4 regions of the Streptomyces sp. G45 genome follow, and region 3 is predicted to be linked to each of the others. Evidence: riboswitches for the same ligand, from Rfam matches in the RefSeq annotation. Region 3 holds a riboswitch; each other region holds the start of a gene.
The links. Region 3 has a riboswitch for cyclic di-AMP ahead of ACOBQU_RS20335 (M23 family metallopeptidase). Riboswitches for the same ligand answer to the same signal wherever they lie in the genome.

Region 1 (4,554 bases), 1.1 Mb from region 3:
TCATCCAGCTTGCCCGTGACGGTCTTCTTGTGCTTCTTCAGGGCGGCCTGGCGGGCCCTGAGGTCGGCGAGGGTGTCGTCCGCCTCGGCGCGCACCTGGTCGAGCTCGCGCAGCTGCCCGCGTACGTCGTTGACGGTGGCCGCTTGGCGCTGGCCCGCGCGGTCGGCGCGGCTGGCCCGGTCGAGGTACTCGTCCGGGTCGGAGGACAGCGCCAGCTGGAGGGAGGGGGCGACGGAGCCGGTGCGGTACTGGGCGGTGGCCAGGGAACCGAGGCCCTGGCGCGCGGAGTTGAGCCGTTCCGTCCTGCGGGCCGCCTCGTCGCGCAGGTCGTTCAGGGTCCGCTCGGCCTTGTCGGCCTTCTCCTTGGCGCCGTTGTACTTCTCGGTGGCGACCTCCGCCTCGCGGTAGAGCTTGTCGACCTTGGTCTTCACTTCGCTGGGGGTGAGCTGGGGCTCGGCGTGTCCGGTGCCTTCGAAGGCGGTCGCCGTGGCGGCCGACGCGAGGGCGAGGGTAGCGGCGGTGCGGGCGGTATGGCCGCTGAGCGAGCGCTTTCGGGGCTTGCGGTGCTCTGCCACGGAGGCTCCACGTCCTTCCAGGGGCCGGTCCGGTACGCGCCCGGGAGCCGCGGCGGGTGCCCGGCGGTCCAGCGCGGTCCGGCGGCGCCCCGCACAGGGGAACGGCGCGCCGCCGGACTTCTCGGCGGAGGCGATCGGCTGCCGTCCACGGACCGGACGGCGGTGGGGAGCCGGTCACCTGGAGCAGGACGCTAAACCGCGCCGTTGCCGGACCGTGACCCGATGCGCGGAAGTGGAAGGTGCGGGCCGCGGGGTGAACGCAAGCGATCGGGCAGGGGACCACCCGGTGCCCGCTTCGCCCGATCCTGTGACCGATGTGGCGTTAGGGGCCCACCTGCCTGGAGAGAGGTGCTAGGGGCCCGGCTAGGCTCCGCCCCATGGACGTACTCATCCATTTCTTCGTCGGCCTGCACATCATCGGCATCGCCTCGCTCCTGGGCGGCTTCCTGACCCAGATGAAGGCCATGGGTGAGGGCACGGCCCGGTTCAGCCCCGCGATGCTGCACGGCGCGCTGACCATGCTGATCACCGGTGTGGCCCTGGTCGGCCTGAACCAGGCCGACGACAACACGGTCAACAACGTGAAGATCGGCGTGAAGCTCGCGCTGCTCGTCGTGATCCTCGCGCTGGTGTACGTGAAGCGCGACGAGGAGAACCTCGACAAGAGCGGCAAGGCGATGTTCGGCGCGGTGGGCGCGCTCACGACGGCGAACATCTTCATCGCCGTCCTGTGGACCTGAGCGGACGGCCGCCGCGCGCGTGAGCGGGCCCGCACCCTGACAGGGGCGCGGGCCCGCCGTCGTATCGCCCTGCTCCCTGAGAAGGCGGGCCTCTCCGTAGGAGACGGGTCTCTTCGGAGACAGATCTCTACGGAGACGGGTCTCTACGGAGACGGGTCTCTACGGAGACGGGGCGCCGTCCGGCCGGAGGGTTACGCGGGGCGTGTCACGCTGTGGATCGGCATGGAGTAGATCGACTCGACGCGGACGTTCGCGCCGGGCTTCGGGGCGTGGATCATCTTGCCGTCGCCGATGTAGATCCCGACGTGGCTGATGTCGTCGTAGAAGAAGACCAGGTCGCCGCGCTTGGCGTTCGCCGCCGAGACCTTCGTGCCGACCTTCACCTGGTCCCAGGTGGTCCGCGGCAGCGAGATCCCCGCGGTCTTCCACGCGGCCTGGGTGAGCCCGGAGCAGTCGTAGGAGCCGGGCCCGGTGGCGCCCCACACATAGGGCTTGCCGATCTGCTGCTCGGCGAAGGCGATCACCTTCTCGGCCTTGGCGGCGTAACCGCTGTCCGTGCTGCCAGACCCGGAGCCGGACCCTGACCCTGTCCCTGAGCCGCCGTCCGAGCCGGACCCCGACCCTGACCCGGCCCCCGTCCCGGACCCCGACCCCGTACCGGAGTCCTGCTCCCGCTCCCGTTCGCGTTCCCGCTCGCGCCGCCGCTCCGCCTCCTCGGCCTTCCGCTCGCGCTCGGCCTCCGCCTGCTTGCGCGCGAGTTCGGCCGCCCTGCGCTGGGCCGCGGCCTCCTTCCGCTTCTCGATGGCGGCGAGCCGCGCCTTCTCCTCGGCGGTCAGCTTCGACAGGAGGCCGCGGGCCTCGCTCAGCTTGGTCTGGACGGTCCGCTTGCTCGTCCGCAGGTCGTCGCGGGAGTCCTGGAGCGACTTCAGGCTCTTGGCGGCCTTCGCGCGCTGCTTGGTCGCGGCGACGGTCTGCGTCTGGAAGTCGTCGACGGCCTTCTTCTGGCGGCTCGTGAGGCGGTCGGCGAGGTGGTTCTGGTCGAAGAACCCCTTCGGGTCGTCGGCGAGCATCATCGTGGCGGTCTCGGAGACGGTGCCGGTGCGGTACTGCGCGGCGGCGAAGGAGCCCAGCCGACGGCGGGCGTCGTTGAGGCGGTCGGTGCGGCGGGCCACGTCGTCCAGGAGGCGGTCGACCTTCTTGCGCTGCCGGTCGGTGCGCTCCTTGGCCGCGTTGTACCTCTGCGTGGCCGTGCCCGCCTGCCGGTAGAGGGCGTCGACCTTCCTCTGGACCTCTTCGAGGGACGGCTTGCCCGGCGCGGAGGGGGCGTGGGGGCGCGTGGGGGCGGACGGCGCGGCGTTCGCGCTCTGCGAGAGCAGGGCCACCGAGGTGAGGGCGGCCGTCGTGATGCCGAGGGCGGGGGTCGTGCGTATGCGGGCCGGGCGGCTGCGTGGCTTGCGGTGCGACGCCAAGGTCGGCGACTCCTTCCGTGGACCGCCTACCGGGTTAGCTGTCGGGTTCGGGCGGACGGATCGGAAGGCTGCCCTACCGTCCCGTACGGAGGTACGGGACCGATTCACCCCGGGATCGTGGTGGGTCCCCGGCTCCGGAAGCGTCACGTGACCGTGGCGTCACGCGGTGCGCCGGACTCGGCGGAGGCCGCGCGGTCCGGCGTGGTTCGCCGGTTGGGGGACGTGCGGCCCGCGGGGCACGCTAGCCAACTCCTGTGGCGCCGGGGAAGGTTGGTGTTCGATATGCCCGATACGTTTTCGTCGCGCTGCGGGGCCTGTGGCGCGACAGGGGGGCGCCATCGCATAGGGTGACCGCACGGTGACCGAGGGGAGTGGCCGGGGGCAGGGCGGGGTTGGCCGGAACCCGGGGCGGGTTGTCAGTGGGTCCGCCTAGACTCGGGAGGCGATGAGCAGCCTCTTTGACGACAGCTTCCTGGCGGACCTCACACCCCCACAGGGTGCCGAGGAGGAGCCCCCGCCGCCGCCCGAGGACAGCGCCCCGGAGACCGTTCCGGACGACCTGTTCGACGGGAAGTTCGACGCGCCCGTGGACCGGGACGCGTACTACCGGGACGGCGCCCCGCGCCCGGCGATCGACCCGGCCGCCCTCCTGGACGGGCTGAACGAGAACCAGCGCGCGGCCGTGGTGCACGCGGGCTCCCCGCTGCTCATCGTCGCGGGCGCGGGCTCCGGCAAGACCCGCGTCCTCACGCACCGCATCGCGTACCTGCTCGCCGAGCGCGGCGTGCACCCCGGCCAGATCCTCGCGATCACCTTCACGAACAAGGCCGCGGGCGAGATGAAGGAGCGCGTCGAGCAGCTCGTGGGCCCGCGGGCGAACGCGATGTGGGTGTCGACGTTCCACAGCGCGTGCGTGCGCATCCTGCGCCGCGAGTACAAGAAGCTGGGCTTCACGTCCTCGTTCTCGATCTACGACGCCGCGGACTCCAAGCGCCTGATGGCGCTGGTCTGCCGGGACCTCGACCTGGATCCGAAGAAGTTCCCGCCGAAGTCGTTCAGCGCCAAGATCTCCAACCTGAAGAACGAGCTGGTCGACGAGGAGGACTTCGCCGCCCAGGCCGCCGACGGCTTCGAGAAGACCCTCGCCCAGGCGTACGCGATGTACCAGTCGCGCCTCCGCGAGGCCAACGCCCTCGACTTCGACGACCTGATCATGACGACGGTCAACCTGCTGCGCGCCTTCCCGGACGTCGCCGAGCACTACCGCCGCCGCTTCCGCCACGTGATGGTCGACGAGTACCAGGACACCAACCACGCCCAGTACGCCCTCGTGCGCGAGCTGGTCGGCCCCTCCCGGCAGGACTCCGACGGCGAGGACGGCGGCGGGGGCGAAGGCGGTGGCGCAGGCGGGGCCGAGGGCCCGGCCGAGCTGTGCGTCGTCGGTGACGCCGACCAGTCGATCTACGCCTTCCGCGGCGCCACCATCCGCAACATCCTCCAGTTCGAGGAGGACTACCCGGACGCGACCACGATCCTCCTGGAGCAGAACTACCGCTCCACCCAGACGATCCTCAGCGCCGCCAACGCCGTCATCGAGCGCAACGAGTCCCGCCGCCCGAAGAACCTGTGGACCAACCAGGGCGCGGGCGCCCGCATCACCGGCTACGTCGCGGACACGGAGCACGACGAGGCCCAGTTCGTCGCCGACGAGATCGACCGCCTCACGGACGCGGGCGACGCCAAGGCGGGCGACGTCGCGATCTTCTACCG
Region 2 (4,554 bases), 570 kb from region 3:
CTTCACCTGGGCGTTCGCCAGCGACCCGTACCCGGCGTACGCCTGGCTGCGCCAGCACGCCCCCGTCAGCAAGCGGCAGCTGCCAAGCGGCGTGGAGGCCTGGCTCGTCACCCGGTACGCGGACGCCCGCCAGGCGCTCGCCGACCAACGGCTCAGCAAGAACCCGGCCCACCACGACGAGCCCGCGCACGCGAAGGGCAAGACCGGCATCCCGGGCGAACGCAAGGCCGAGCTGATGACCCACCTGCTCAACATCGACCCCCCGGACCACACTCGTCTCAGACGTCTGGTGTCCAAGGCGTTCACGCCGCGCCGCGTGGCCGAGTTCGCCCCGCGCGTCCAGGAGCTGACCGATCAGCTGATCGACCGGTTCGTCGAACGCGGCGAGGCCGACCTCATCCATGAGTTCGCCTTTCCGCTCCCCATCTACGCCATCTGCGACATGCTCGGCGTACCGCGTGAGGACCAGGACGACTTCCGGGACTGGGCGGGCATGATGATCCGGCACGGCGGGGGCCCCAGGGGCGGGGTCGCCCGGTCGGTGAAGAAGATGCGCGGCTACCTCGCCGAGCTGATCCACCGCAAGCGCGAGGCGCCGGGCGACGACCTGATCTCGGGGCTGATCCGCGCCTCCGACCACGGCGAGCACCTGACCGAGAACGAGGCCGCCGCGATGGCGTTCATCCTCCTCTTCGCCGGGTTCGAGACCACCGTCAACCTCATCGGGAACGGCACATACGCGCTGCTCACCCACCCCGACCAGCGCGAGACCCTGCAGAAGTCCCTCGACGCGGGCGACACGGGCCTGCTGGAGACCGGCATCGAGGAACTGCTGCGCTACGACGGGCCCGTGGAGCTGGCCACCTGGCGGTTCGCCACCGAGCCGCTGCGCATCGGCGGGCAGGACATCGCCGTCGGCGACCCCGTCCTGGTCGTGCTCGCCGCCGCCTACCGCGACCCGGACCGCTTCCCCGACCCCGACCTGCTCGACCTGGCGCGCCGCGACAACCAGCACCTCGGCTACGGCCACGGCATCCACTACTGCCTCGGCGCGCCGCTCGCCCGCCTGGAGGGCCAGACCGCGCTCGCGACCCTGCTCCGCCGCCTACCGGACCTCCAACTCGCCGTAGAACCGGAGGAGTTGAGGTGGCGTGGCGGGCTCATCATGCGCGGCCTGCGGACCCTGCCGGTGGAGTTCACTCCGCGCGCACGCTGACACGCCGTCAAAGCTGTGACTTTCACGTGATCTGCGCTGCATCGACTTGTGACTGACGTTCGACTGCGGCTACGTTCACGACGACTCGGCACCCTGACGCACCACGTGCCGCAGTCGTCCTGTCGTCGCGCGAAAGGCATCTGCATGCTCTCCGGCCAAGGCCGTCACCGCCGTCCCCGTCAGGCCCCGGCGATCGTCGTCGCCGCGGGAGTCACCGGCTCCGCCCTCGCCCTGCCGCTGTTCGCCGCCACCGGCGCGAGCGCGGCGGACGCGGGCACCTGGGACCGGGTCGCGGACTGCGAGAGCGGCGGCGCGTGGAGCGCGGACGAGGGCAACGGCTACTACGGCGGCCTCCAGTTGTCCCAGGAGACCTGGGAGGACTACGGCGGCCTCGCCTACGCGCCGAGCCCCGACCAGGCCAGCCGCTCCCAGCAGATCGACATCGGCGAGAAGGTCCTCGCCGACCAGGGCCCGAAGGCCTGGCCGCACTGCGGCCCCGCGTCCGGCCTCAGCAAGGGCGGCGAGAAGGCCGACGTCGACCCGGGCCTGCCGGTCACGCCGGAGCGCTCCAGCGGGTCCGCCGACGGTTCCTCCGGCGGCGGCAAGGACGGCGGCAAGGACGGCGGCAAGGAGACCTCCGGCGAGGCGTCCCGCGACGGCGCGGACTCCGACGGTTCCCGCGACGCGCGAGACAAGGATCACGAAGCCGGTGACACCGCCCGCGAGGACAAGGGCGAGAGCAAGGGCACCGGCAAGCACCGCAAGCCCGACGCGGACACCGGGGCCGACGGCGCCGACCAGGACGCCGACAAGGACGCCGACCAGGACACCGGCAAGGACGGCGAGCGGACCCGGCCCGGGAAGGGCGACGCGACGCCGCCCGGCGACTCCGAGCGCCCTGAGCGCCCCGAGGGCTCCGAGGACCCCGCCGACGCCCCCTCCGGGCGCCACCGCGGCCCCAGCGGCGACCCCTCCGCGCCCGGCGGCCCGGACGCCACGGAGGGCCGCGCGGGCGGCGCCGCGGACGGCTCCGACGGCGGCGGGCGGCACGCCTCGCGCGGCGAGGCGCGGGGCGAGGGTGGCGCGCGGGACACGGGCGACGCCCGTGGCACCTACACGGTCCGCTCCGGCGACAACCTCTCAACCATCGCCGACACCCACGACCTTGACGGCGGCTGGTCCTCCCTCTACGAGGGCAACAAGAACACCGTCGGCGGCGACCCGGACCTCATCCTGCCCGGTCAGCGGCTCGAACTGGGCGAGGGCCAGGCTGCGGACGCAGCGCGGAAGTAGAGGTTCCGGGGCTCCAGTTGGCGGTCGACTTGGCCGTTAATGTCCGGTTTAAAGATGGTGAGGGGCAAGTGAGAGATGGGTCTCAGAGGCCCTGATCGTCTTTGAAATTCGGGCGATTGCCTGTCTACGGTCAGGACCGCTCGCCACAGCGGGCCCCGCCGGTCGGTACGCCGAATCCTGCCAACGGCCGGACGGGAACAGTCGTCGCTTCGAGCGCCGAAGGCAGGAGCGGGGGACCCAAGGTAAGCGCCGGGCCCGGCCGTTGAGAGACGGCCAGGAACGGCTAGGGGTGAAGCCGCGCGCTAGGACGCGCGGCCGGGCAACTGACCGGCCCGAACCCGACAGCTCACCTCGCAGGCGTCGGTGAGGGGATCACTCCATGCTGCGTTCCGGCAAGGGCAAGCACCGCCGTCCGACCAAGCTCGACAAGGCCACCCGTGCCGCCACCGTCGTCGGTGTCACCGGCGCCGCCGTCGCCGCTCCGCTGATGGCCGCGGGCACCGCCAACGCCGCCACCGCCTCCGAGTGGGACCGCGTCGCCCAGTGCGAGTCCGGCGGCAACTGGTCGATCAACACCGGCAACGGCTACTACGGCGGCCTCCAGTTCTCGGCCTCCACCTGGGCCGCGTACGGCGGCACCCAGTACGCGCCGACCGCCGACAAGGCCACCAAGGCCCAGCAGATCGCCATCGCCCAGAAGGTCCTCGCGGGCCAGGGCAAGGGCGCCTGGCCGAAGTGCGGCGTGGGCCTGTCCAGCGCCCCGTACAACGGCGGCGGCGCCACCCAGCAGCAGCCGCAGCAGCAGACCCAGCAGCAGCACCAGCAGCGCCCGCAGCAGCAGGCCCAGCCGCAGCAGCAGGCTCAGCCCCAGCAGCAGCCGCAGCAGCAGGCCAAGCCGCAGCCGCGCCCGCAGCAGGCCGCCCCGCAGCAGGCCGCCCCGAAGACCGTCCAGACCCCGACCGGCAAGGTCGTCAAGAAGGGCGACGGCGAGTACAAGGTCGAGTCCGGCGACACCCTCTCCAAGATCGCCGCGGAGCACGGCGTCAAGGGCGGCTGGCAGAAGCTCTACCAGCTCAACGACGACATCGTCGACGACGCGGACGTCATCTACCCGGGCCAGCAGCTGCACCTCAGCTGACCTCCGGGGCCCCGCCCGCCCCGGCCCCCGGCCGGTGGCCTCCCGTCCCCACGGGCTCACCGCCCCGGTGCGCGCACCCGCTGCCGCGCCGGGGCGGTACCTTTTGTTGCGTAGGCTTTTGTTCCGTACGCAAACTTTTGTGCCCGGGTTCCGTCCAAGGGCTGGGCGGTCGGCTGGCCGATGCCCCGGAGCCGGTTAGGCTCGTGTCGCGGGGGCCAGCGCGGCCCCCTGGAACACCCGCGCACCCCGCGTACCCCGCGTCACATCCCAGAAGGAGATGCTCGTGCCGTCCATCGACGTCGTCGTAGCCCGGGAAATCCTGGACTCCCGCGGCAACCCCACGGTCGAGGTCGAGGTCGGCCTCGACGACGGATCCACCGGCCGTGCCGCCGTCCCGTCCGGCGCCTCCACCGGCGCCTTCGAGGCCATCGAACTGCGTGACGGAGACGCCAACCGCTACGGCGGCAAGGGCGTCGAGAAGGCCGTCCTCGCCGTGATCGAGCAGATCGGCCCGGAGCTGGTCGGCTACGACGCCACCGAGCAGCGCCTGATCGACCAGGCCATGTTCGACCTGGACGCCACCGACAACAAGGGCTCCCTCGGCGCCAACGCCATCCTCGGCGTCTCCCTCGCCGTGGCCCACGCCGCCTCCGAGGCGTCCGACCTGCCGCTCTTCCGCTACCTGGGCGGCCCGAACGCGCACCTGCTCCCGGTGCCGATGATGAACATCCTGAACGGCGGGTCCCACGCGGACTCCAACGTCGACATCCAGGAGTTCATGATCGCCCCGATCGGCGCGGAGTCCTTCTCCGAGGCCCTGCGCTGGGGCGCCGAGGTCTACCACACGCTGAAGAAGGTCCTGAAGAACAAGGGCCTGTCCACCGGCCTCGGCGACGAGGGCGGCTTC
Region 3 (4,554 bases):
GTCAGCTCCAGGTCGCCGACGGCGAGGAGCGCGGGGAGCTGCGCGGCGGTGCGGGCCGAGGCGAGCGGCGCCGCGACGGTCGGCTGGGCGGCGAGCCAGGCCAGGGCGACCGTGGCGACCTCGGCGCCGCGGGCCTCGGCGACCGTGGCGAGGGCGGCCAGGACCCGGCGGCCCCGCTCGGTCGCCAGGTACTCCCCGGCCTTGCCCGCGCGGGCGCTGTCGACCTGGGTGCCCGGGCGGTACTTGCCGGTGAGGAAGCCGGAGGCGAGCGCGTAGTACGGGACGGCGGCGAGCCCGGAGCGGGAGGCGATCTCCTGGAGCGGGCCCTCGTAGGTGTCGCGCGAGACCAGGTTGTAGTGCGGCTGGATCGCCACGTACCGCACCAGGCCCTCGCGGTCGGAGAAGTCCAGGAACTCCTGGAGGCGCTCGGCGGTGATGTTCGACGCGGCGATGGCGCGCACCTTGCCCGCGCGCACCAGTTCGTCGAGGGCGGTGAGGACCTCCTCGACGGGCACGGACGGGTCGTCGTAGTGCGTGTAGTACAGGTCGATGTAGTCGGTGCCGAGGCGGCGCAGGGACTCCTCCGCCGCGGACTTGATGGTGGCCGCGGCGAGGCCCTTGTGGTCGGGGTGGGCGCCGACCTTGGTGGCGATGACGACGTCGGAGCGGTTGCCGCGCGCGGCCAGCCACCGGCCGAGTATGGTCTCGGACTCGCCGCCCTGGTTGCCGTCCACCCAGGCGGAGTAGACGTCGGCGGTGTCGACGAAGTTGCCGCCCGCGGCCGTGTAGGCGTCGAGCACGGCGAAGGACTCCGCCTGGTCGGCGGTCCAGCCGAAGACGTTGCCGCCGAGGGCGAGGGGAAGACTTCGAGGTCGGACGGGCCCAGTGGGCGAAGAGTGGTCATACGGGTGATCAACGCCCTTGCGGACAGCGGAATTCCGGTGTCCGGCGCGGGAAGCGGGGCGGGGCGGGGCGGAGGGCGGCGCGGGTGTCGGGGCGCGGGGGCGTGACCGACGGCCCTGACGTCGGGGGGTCGTCGCCAGGGCCGCCGGAACCTGGGAGGGCCTTGGGGGCCGGGAGTCCCTTGGGGGGCCGGAAGGCCCTTAGAGGGTGAGGCCTTAGGGGGTGAGGCCCTTGTCGCGCAGCCACGCGAGGGGGTCGACGGTGCCGCCGCCGCTCGTGTGGACCTCCATGTGGAGGTGCGCGCCGGTGACGTTGCCGGTGGCGCCGACGCGGCCGATGACCTGGCCGGTGGTGACCTTCTGGCCGACGCTGACGCTCATCGAGGACTGGTGGCAGTACCAGATCTCGGTGCCGTCCTCCAGCTCCAGGACCGTGCGGTAGCCGTAGGCACCGGCGAGGCCCGCCTCCTTGATGGTGCCGGTGTGGACGGCCTTGAGGAGGGTACCCGCGGGGGCGGCGAAGTCGAGGCCGGTGTGGTGGCCGGAGGACCACATGGTGCCGGAGTCGCCGAAGTGGGAGGTGAGGGTGTACGACGAGGTGGGCAGCGCGTAGCTCTTGGCGAGCTTGGCGAGGCGCTCGGCCTCGCGCTTCTTGCGGGCCGCCTCCTCCTTCTTCCGCTTCTCCTCGGCGGCCTTGGCCTTGGCGGCGGCCTCCGCCTTGCCCTGCTGGGCCCTGGCCTGCTCGGCGGCCTTCTGCACGGCGGCGTCCTGGGCCTGCTGGCGCAGGGCGTCGTCGGCCTGGTGCCGCTGGTTCTCGGCCTGCTGGAGGATGCGGGCGCGCAGCGCCTCACCGGCGTCGGTGCCGCCCCGCTGGGCGTCGGCGTCGGGGACGCCCGCGGAGCTGAGGGGCGCGGCCGCGGCGGCCGTCTCCGGCGCCGACGGCGCGTCGTCGGATATCAGGGAGCCCACGCCGGGCAGCGACTCGGCGGCGGACGCCACGTCCGGCAGCGAGATGGAGACCGGCGGCTTGCCGCCCTGCGCCGTGGCGATGCCGCCCGCGCCGACGGCGGCGATGACGCCGACGCCGAGGACGGTGGAGCTGCGGGCGAGGCCGCCGCCGCCCTTCTTGTGGATGCGGTGCTTGCCGCGCACCGGCCGGACGGACTCCGCGGTGGGGTTCCACTCCTCCCAGGGCTGATCGGGCCCGGGGTAGGCGGCGTAGGGGGCGGTGTCGGCGAAGCCGGGGTAGTCACCGGGACCGGCGGTGGCCGGGTCGTCGTTCGGCACCTGAAGCGCTTGCGGAGCAGGCCGGTTGGACGCCACTGGGGCGCACTCCTTTCCTTCCTTCTCGCCTACCGGGTTAGCTGACGGGTTCGGAGCAGGAAGGTCTCCTACGGGCAGGCCGCGCGGACGCGGGGGCCTACGGGGGACGTAGACCGCGTACGCGAGAAGAGCCCGATTCACCCCAAGATGGTGGTTCCCCGGCTCCCTTGCGGGATTAGGCGTGTGCGCACGGAGCCGTCTCTCGTGACGGCTGGGACGACCGCGCTGCGTTATCGAACGTTAATAGACAGCGGGGCCGTATTCCAAGCCGTTCCGGTTGATCGTTAACGCTTACGCCACGAACACAACGGGACATCAGCGCCTGGAACGGGGCGAGTTGAGCCGCCCTCGTGACGCTGCGCGCCGGACTCGATCTCCGTACGCGGCTGACGCCCCGTCAAGTGCGGAGCACAGGGGCGTGGATCAGTCACGGGCTGTGACGGGGCCGCCGTACCGCGAGCAGCGCGAGATCGTCCGTGGCGCCGCCCCCGGTGTGTGCGATGACCTCCGCCACGAGCGTCGAGACGAGCGCCTCGGGGGCGTCGTCGCCCGCGAAGACCCGGCCGCCGAGCCGGGCCACGGGGTCGTAGAAGACGCCGTGCGCGTCGCGTGCCTCGGTGAGCCCGTCGGTGTACAGCAGCAGCGTGGAGCCGGGCGGGAACTCCGTCTCGTCGGCTCGGTCGGGCCAGCCGCCCAGCTCGCCCATGCCGAGCGGCAGCGCGGGCTCGGACGGCGCCAGGACGCACATCCGCCCGTCGTCGCGCAGCACCAGCGGCTCGGGGTGGCCGCGGTTGAGGACGCGTACGACGCCGTCGCCGCGCGGGATCTCGGCGAGCACGGCGGTGGTGAACCCCTCGAAGGCGTCCAGGCCGTCGCGCCGTGTGCCCTCCCGGGCGAGCGCCCGCTCCAGGCGCTGCGCGACCGCCTCCAGGGTGGCCTCCTGCTCGGCCGCCTCCCGGAAGGCGCCGATGACGACGGCGACCGCCGCCACCGCGCCCATGCCCTTGCCGCGTACGTCGCCGACGATGACGCGGACGCCGTGCGCGGTGTCCTGCACCGCGTACAGGTCGCCGCCGATGAACGCGTCGGCCTGCGCGGCCTCGTAGCGCGCGGCGACGTCCAGGCCGCCGATGCGGGCCTCCGGCTGGGGCAGCACGGCGCGCTGGGCGGCCTCGGCGATGGAGCGGGCGGAGGCGAGCCGGGCGTCGCCGCGGCGGACGACGCGGTTGATGACGACGGCGAGCGCGCCCACGGTCAGCATCGTCGCGAGCCCGGTGAGCACCTCCACGTCGCCGTCGGCGCCGCTGTTCAGGCGCAGCGCGAGCACGGCCGCGCAGGACACCAGGGCGGTCACGAGCGTGCCGCGCAGCGAGGAGAACGGGGCCGCGATCAGCGGCGCGGCGGCGAACAGCGGGGAGGCGGTGAACTCGGGCGGGGTGAGGGCTTCGAAGACGACGCCCGCGGTGATGAGCAGCGGGGGCAGGGCCCGCACGAGGGCCCGCTCCCGAGGGAGGGTGCGACGCTCAGCCCCCACGGCGCCCCCCTGGCCGGGGGCCCCGGAGGAGGGGCGGTCTGCGCCGGGAGGGCGTGCGCCGGGAGGGCGTGCGCCGGGCACGGGTGGAGGAGGGCCCGCGCCAAGAGGGGGACCCGCGCCGAGATCGTGACCCGCGCCGAGATGGTGACCGCACCCGTACCAGCTTCCCGTCCCGCCGCCGCGAGGCGACCGGGCGTACGCCGTACGGGTGAGCGCGCGGTGAGCGCGCCTTCACAGGCGTACGGAGAGACGGCACACGGCGTGCGGAGACACGGCGCGCGGAGACACGGCGCACGGCGTGCGGAAAAGGCGGAGGCCCGGAATCACGATCGGTTCCGGGCCTCCGGCCATCAGTAGCGGGGACAGGATTTGAACCTGCGACCTCTGGGTTATGAGCCCAGCGAGCTACCGAGCTGCTCCACCCCGCGTCGGTGAACCCAACAGTACGCCATCGGGGGTACCGAAAGCGAACCGCTCGTGAGAACCGGCCTCGCGCACCGCCCGAGCGCGCTCCGGGCGCTCGCGGATACTCATGGCGCCCAGGGCGCTCAGGTGCTCTCGGCGTGCGTCAGCGTCTCCCAGGCCACGAAGAGGTCGTCCGTGCCCTCAGGCCGCGCCTTCGCGGTCAGCTCCTGGGTGCGCGGCAGGTCCATGCCGAGGCGTCCGCGCAGGTGGTTGAGGGCGACCTCGGTGTCGGGGCCCAGGTCGCGCTGGACCCGGCCGCCGCACAGCCAGGCGGGCGGCGCGGCGCCGAGCTGGTACCGGGCGTGGAACTCGAGGGCGGCCCGCAGCCGG
Region 4 (4,554 bases), 3.0 Mb from region 3:
GGGCCTCGTCACAGGGCGTCGACGAAGCCCTTCCAGGACGCGGGGGAGAAGAGCACGGCCGGGCCCGCCGTGTCCTTCGAGTCGCGCACGGCGAGCAGGCCCGCGAAGGGGCCGGTGCCGAGCGGGGCCGTCTCCACGCAGTTGTTCATTCCTGTGCTGCGGCTGCTGCGCCGCCACCGCGCGTCCCTGAGAGACATGCTGGAGGGAACGTACCGAGGCAGTGCAGTCATAGTGCCTCCTTACGCGCCGTGACCTAATCCGGCGATGAAGTCCATTGAATCCTGAACGGAAAGCGCCTGTCCCTGGAGAGAGTTGAAGGCGTTGGTGTACGCCCTGAGGTCTTCTTTCCGTTCGAGGTAGAGGCTACTCGTCAAATGGTCGAGAACGACCACATCCAGATCAGAAATGTTCGGAAAGGAGAGAATTACGAACGGGCCGCTGACGCCGATGTGCTCACCGGCCGCGAACGGCAGCACTTGGAGCCGGACGTGCGGCAGCTCCGCCGCCTCCAGCAACCGCCGGAGCTGTCCCGCGAGCACCTCGGGGCCGCCCACCGGCCGCCGCAGCACCGCCTCGTCGAGGATCACGCCCAGTTCCAGCGGCGGTTCGCCGCGCAGCACGTCCTGGCGCGCGAGCCGTACCTGGACCAGCGCCTCCACCTGGTCGTCGGGCAGCCCGCCGAGCGCGGCACGTGTCACCGCGCGGGCGTACTCGGGGGTCTGGAGCAGGCCGGGGACCACGGCGTTCTCCAGCGAACGCACCCGGCAGGCCTGCGACTCCAGGCTGATGAAGTCCCGGTACGCGGGCGGCAGCAGGCCCCGGTAGGCGTGCCACCAGTGGTGCCGCCCGTCCTCGTCGTCCCCGCCCGCGAGCGCGACGAGCAGCTCGCGCAGGTGCGGATCGCGCACCTCGTACGCTTCGAGCAGCAACCGCACGTCCGCGGCCTTGACTCCGCTGCGGCCCGTCTCGATCCGGCTGACCTTGGACTGGTGCCAGCCGACGAGTGAGGCCGCGGCGCCACTGGTGAGCCCGGCCCCGGTGCGCAGCGCCCGCAATTCCGCGCCGAGTTTGCGGCGGCGCACCGCGGGGCCGTACTGCATGTCCGACTCCTTCCGGACGTTTCGCGCCAACCGTGGGGAACGGTGGGGGAACCGCCAGTCTGGCGCCCAAATACGGTCTGCCGTCGCAGAGTTCACCGCTTCGAGCGACAGATATATGCACATCTCGGTGGATCGCCGCACGTGACCGCCTTCGGAGTGGCACTCTGGCGCAAAGCACCAGCTCCGGGACCGCCCTCAGGGTTCTTCCGCGTTTCCTCCGCCGCGAGTCGGAGTCCGGTCCCGGCGGGAAAGGGACGGCACCGCCATGGCAGACCACCAGGAAGCATCAGTCACCCTGCCGAGTGATCCGGTCTCGGTCTCCGCCGCCCGTAGCTACGTGGGAGAGGTCCTCGCCGAGTGGGGCCTGCCCGCAGGCGCGGACGTGGCCGACACCGTACGGCTCATCGTCTCCGAGCTCGCCACCAACGCCGTGCAGCACACGCTCGGCCTGTCGCCCACGTTCACGGTCGACCTCCGGCTCGAACGGGACGAGCGGCTGCGCATCGGCGTCACGGACAGCCATCCGCGCTTCCCCAAGCGCCTGCCCGCCGCCGTCCAGCAGGACAACGGCCGGGGGATGGTCATCATCCGCTGGCTCACCGCCGAGTGCGGCGGCAGGCTCACGGTCTGTCCCACGCCGGAGGGCGGCAAGACGGTGTGGATCACCTTGCCGTGGTCGGTCCCGGTCCAGGGCTAGCTCGTTCGGTCGCGGTCCAGGACCCGGGGCAGCGCGCCCCACAGCACGGCGCACACCAGCAGCGTGGCCGCGCCCGCGCACACACCGCCCGTGCGGTTCGACGCGACGTCGACGACGAGCAGCACCGACCCGGAGAGCGCGAGCGTCAGGACGCCGAGGCCGACCGCGGCGAGCCGTGACGACACCCGCACGATGAGCGGCTTCGCGCCGCGCCCGAAGAGCCCGCGGTGCAGCGCGGCGGGCGCCGTGAACAGCGCGGCGGAGACCACCGCGAGCAGCAGGGTGGTGATGTACGTGGCGCGTTGCACGCTGTCGAGCGAGGGGAACCGCGGCGAGAAGGCGAGCGTGAGCAGGAAGGCGAACAGGATCTGTACGCCGGTCTGGGTGACCCTCAGCTCCTGGAGCAGCTCGGAGAAGTTGCGGTCGGCGCGCTCCAGCGGGGTCTCGTTGCGGCTCCGCGCGGGGTCGTGGCTCCGCGTCTCGTCGCCGCTGCGCGCCTGGTCGCGGCTGTGCGCCGGGGAGCCGGGGGTGTCCTGGGCTGAGTGCGGGGGATCGTGGTCGGCCATGGTCCACGAGTATCCGTGCGGGGCGGCTCCACGCCCCCCAGGCCGGGCCCCGGCGCGTTGCCGCCGGGGCCGGAGCCGGGCGGGCCGCCACCGCCGCGCGGTGGGGCGCCCGCCCTCAGGGCCGGTCGGCCCTGTCGTGCTTCGGGGTCAGCGGACCCTGCCGTACCAGACGTTCTTCGTCCAGATCTTCTCGAGCCGCACCACGGTGCCGGTCTTCGGGGCGTGCCAGATCCTGCCCTTACCCGCGTATATGCCCACGTGGTAGACGTTCCGGCCGGAGTGGAAGAACACCAGGTCGCCGTGGGTGCGGTTGGCGGCGGACACATGGCGGGTCTTGTTGTACTGCTGGGCGGCGGTGCGCGGGAGCTTCTTGCCCACGCGCTTGTACGAGTAGAGAGTCAGTCCCGAGCAGTCGAACCGGTTCGGCCCGACGGCGCCGTAGCGGTAGGGCGATCCCTTCTTGGACGCCGCGACCTTCAGCGCCTTCGTCCCGTGCGAGGTGGCCGCCTCCGCGCTCGACGTGAGCCCGGGGGCGACGATGGTGCCGCCGACGGCGGCGAGCGTCAGAGCCGAGGCCGTACCGGCCCTCGTCAGCAGCGACGGAACACGATTGAGCGCAGTCATGCGCAACCCTTCGTCAGCCGCCTGTGAAGGATGACCTGTCGGGTTCGGGCAGGCGAAGATGCCCGGCCGCGCATGCGACTTCACCCCAAGGACCGTCCGGGTTGTCCGGGCGGCCCGCCGTGCTGGGTCCTCCACTCCTGCCGGTGCACAGATGTCGACCGGGCATCCGGACGGCGGCAGGACTCGGCGTCCGCCCGGACCGCCCCGCCGCCTGTGGCGGGGGCTTGTCGTCGGAAGGGATCTTCACCCGAGAGAGGCCGAAAAGCCGAGCCGAATCGGCGGTATGTGAGGCTACTCACGACTGACCCGTTCAGGTGGACAGAGGCCGAATGCGTCTCAGGTCACACTCGCTGGTGATTGCCCGATCAGCGACGGAAGGCCCGATTCCGGCTGTCGCGTAAGGGAGTTGGCCATCTATTGAGGTGCTGTTTGCCGACCCTCGACTACACAGGACAGGGGATTGCGTGTAGTCGGTTCCCGGCTGTAACCCGACGCGGGGCCGCGTCCGCCCGGACCGGCAACGGGCGGACGGCGCGGGCGCGCCCCGGCCGTGGCGCGCTTCACAGGGAGCGGTGGTACCGGCGCACCTCTCCGGGCGGCGCGGAGCGGGGTCCCGGTGGCGTCGGGTTTGGCACGCCGCGCGCCCGTCCGCCGACGCCGGGCGGGCCGGATCCCCGGTCCGTCCGGTGCCGGGGGCGGGGCCCGCGGTGCGGTGCGTGGCGCTGGCGGAGGGGCTTGCGGGGTTAACGAGGGGGGCGCGGAAGCGTCACGGGTCGGTGGGGTTCCGATTCACTGGCCCGGTGGCACCGTCACGCGCTTGGCGCGGCGTTCCCCGTCGAGGACGCGCAGGGCCCGCGCCAGCGTCTCGGCGTGCACCTCGCTCTCGCCCCGCTGGTGCATGAGCGCCAGCGCGTCCCGCAGCCGTGTGGCCCCGCTGACCAGGGCCTGCGCGGCTCGCAGCCCGCCGTACGTGGTGTCGGCGCGGGCCGGGTTGATCCGGCCGACGAGGTCCACCACCGACAGATAGGCGTCGATCAGCTCGCCCTCGGCGCGGGTGAGCGCGGGCAGCGGCGGCAGTTCGGGCGGCAGCACCGGAGCCTCACCTTCCGTCCGGGCGCGTGCCCTTGCGGCTCGGAATGATCCGGTCCACCAGGCCGTACTCCACCGCTGCCGCCGCGTCGAGCACGGTGTCGCGCTCGATGTCCTCCGCGACCTGCTCCGGGCTGCGCCCCGTGTGGCGGACCAGCATCTCCTCCAGGAGGGCGCGGGTCCGCCGCAGCTCGGCGGCCTGGATCTCCAGGTCGGTCGGCTGCCCCCGCACCGGCTCGGGCAGCTCCGGCTGCCCGAGGACCACCCGGGCGCCCGGCAGGATGGACCGCTTCCCCGGCGTGCCCGCGGCGAGCAGCACCGCGGCGGCGGCCGCGGCCTGGCCCAGGCAGACGGTCTCCACCTCGCAGGACGTGTAGCGCAGCGTGTCGTAGATCGCCGTCGTCGCGCTGAACGAGCCGCCCGGCGAATTGACGTACAGAGAGATGTCCCGGTCCGGCGCGGCGTATTCGAGGTGCAG

Region 1: another riboswitch for cyclic di-AMP. It lies ahead of ACOBQU_RS15225 (NlpC/P60 family protein); the one in region 3 lies ahead of ACOBQU_RS20335 (M23 family metallopeptidase).
Region 2: another riboswitch for cyclic di-AMP. It lies ahead of ACOBQU_RS22890 (transglycosylase family protein); the one in region 3 lies ahead of ACOBQU_RS20335 (M23 family metallopeptidase).
Region 4: another riboswitch for cyclic di-AMP. It lies ahead of ACOBQU_RS33530 (C40 family peptidase); the one in region 3 lies ahead of ACOBQU_RS20335 (M23 family metallopeptidase).

Annotation. Positions count from the first base shown of each region.
Region 1 is NZ_JBMUZU010000001.1:3,764,392-3,768,945, reverse strand. Features, by position in the region: gene ACOBQU_RS15235 (NlpC/P60 family protein) at 1-575, opposite strand, end outside; gene ACOBQU_RS15230 (hypothetical protein) at 953-1,315, shown strand; gene ACOBQU_RS15225 (NlpC/P60 family protein) at 1,507-2,784, opposite strand; cyclic di-AMP (ydaO/yuaA leader) riboswitch at 2,793-2,937, opposite strand; gene pcrA (DNA helicase PcrA) at 3,230-4,554, shown strand, end outside.
Region 2 is NZ_JBMUZU010000001.1:5,424,263-5,428,816, forward strand. Features, by position in the region: gene ACOBQU_RS22880 (cytochrome P450 family protein) at 1-1,216, shown strand, start outside; gene ACOBQU_RS22885 (transglycosylase family protein) at 1,361-2,509, shown strand; cyclic di-AMP (ydaO/yuaA leader) riboswitch at 2,714-2,884, shown strand; gene ACOBQU_RS22890 (transglycosylase family protein) at 2,889-3,647, shown strand; gene eno (phosphopyruvate hydratase) at 3,925-4,554, shown strand, end outside.
Region 3 is NZ_JBMUZU010000001.1:4,853,859-4,858,412, reverse strand. Features, by position in the region: partial or broken gene ACOBQU_RS20340 (aldo/keto reductase) at 1-904, opposite strand, end outside; gene ACOBQU_RS20335 (M23 family metallopeptidase) at 1,119-2,225, opposite strand; cyclic di-AMP (ydaO/yuaA leader) riboswitch at 2,237-2,417, opposite strand; gene ACOBQU_RS20330 (PP2C family protein-serine/threonine phosphatase) at 2,653-3,840, opposite strand; tRNA gene ACOBQU_RS20325 (tRNA-Met) at 4,114-4,187, opposite strand; gene ACOBQU_RS20320 (alginate lyase family protein) at 4,308-4,554, opposite strand, start outside.
Region 4 is NZ_JBMUZU010000001.1:7,877,242-7,881,795, forward strand. Features, by position in the region: gene ACOBQU_RS33510 (DUF397 domain-containing protein) at 9-230, opposite strand; gene ACOBQU_RS33515 (helix-turn-helix domain-containing protein) at 240-1,100, opposite strand; gene ACOBQU_RS33520 (ATP-binding protein) at 1,366-1,797, shown strand; gene ACOBQU_RS33525 (DUF6328 family protein) at 1,794-2,363, opposite strand; gene ACOBQU_RS33530 (C40 family peptidase) at 2,511-2,987, opposite strand; cyclic di-AMP (ydaO/yuaA leader) riboswitch at 2,991-3,143, opposite strand; gene ACOBQU_RS33535 (hypothetical protein) at 3,777-4,079, opposite strand; gene ACOBQU_RS33540 (ATP-dependent Clp protease proteolytic subunit) at 4,087-4,554, opposite strand, start outside.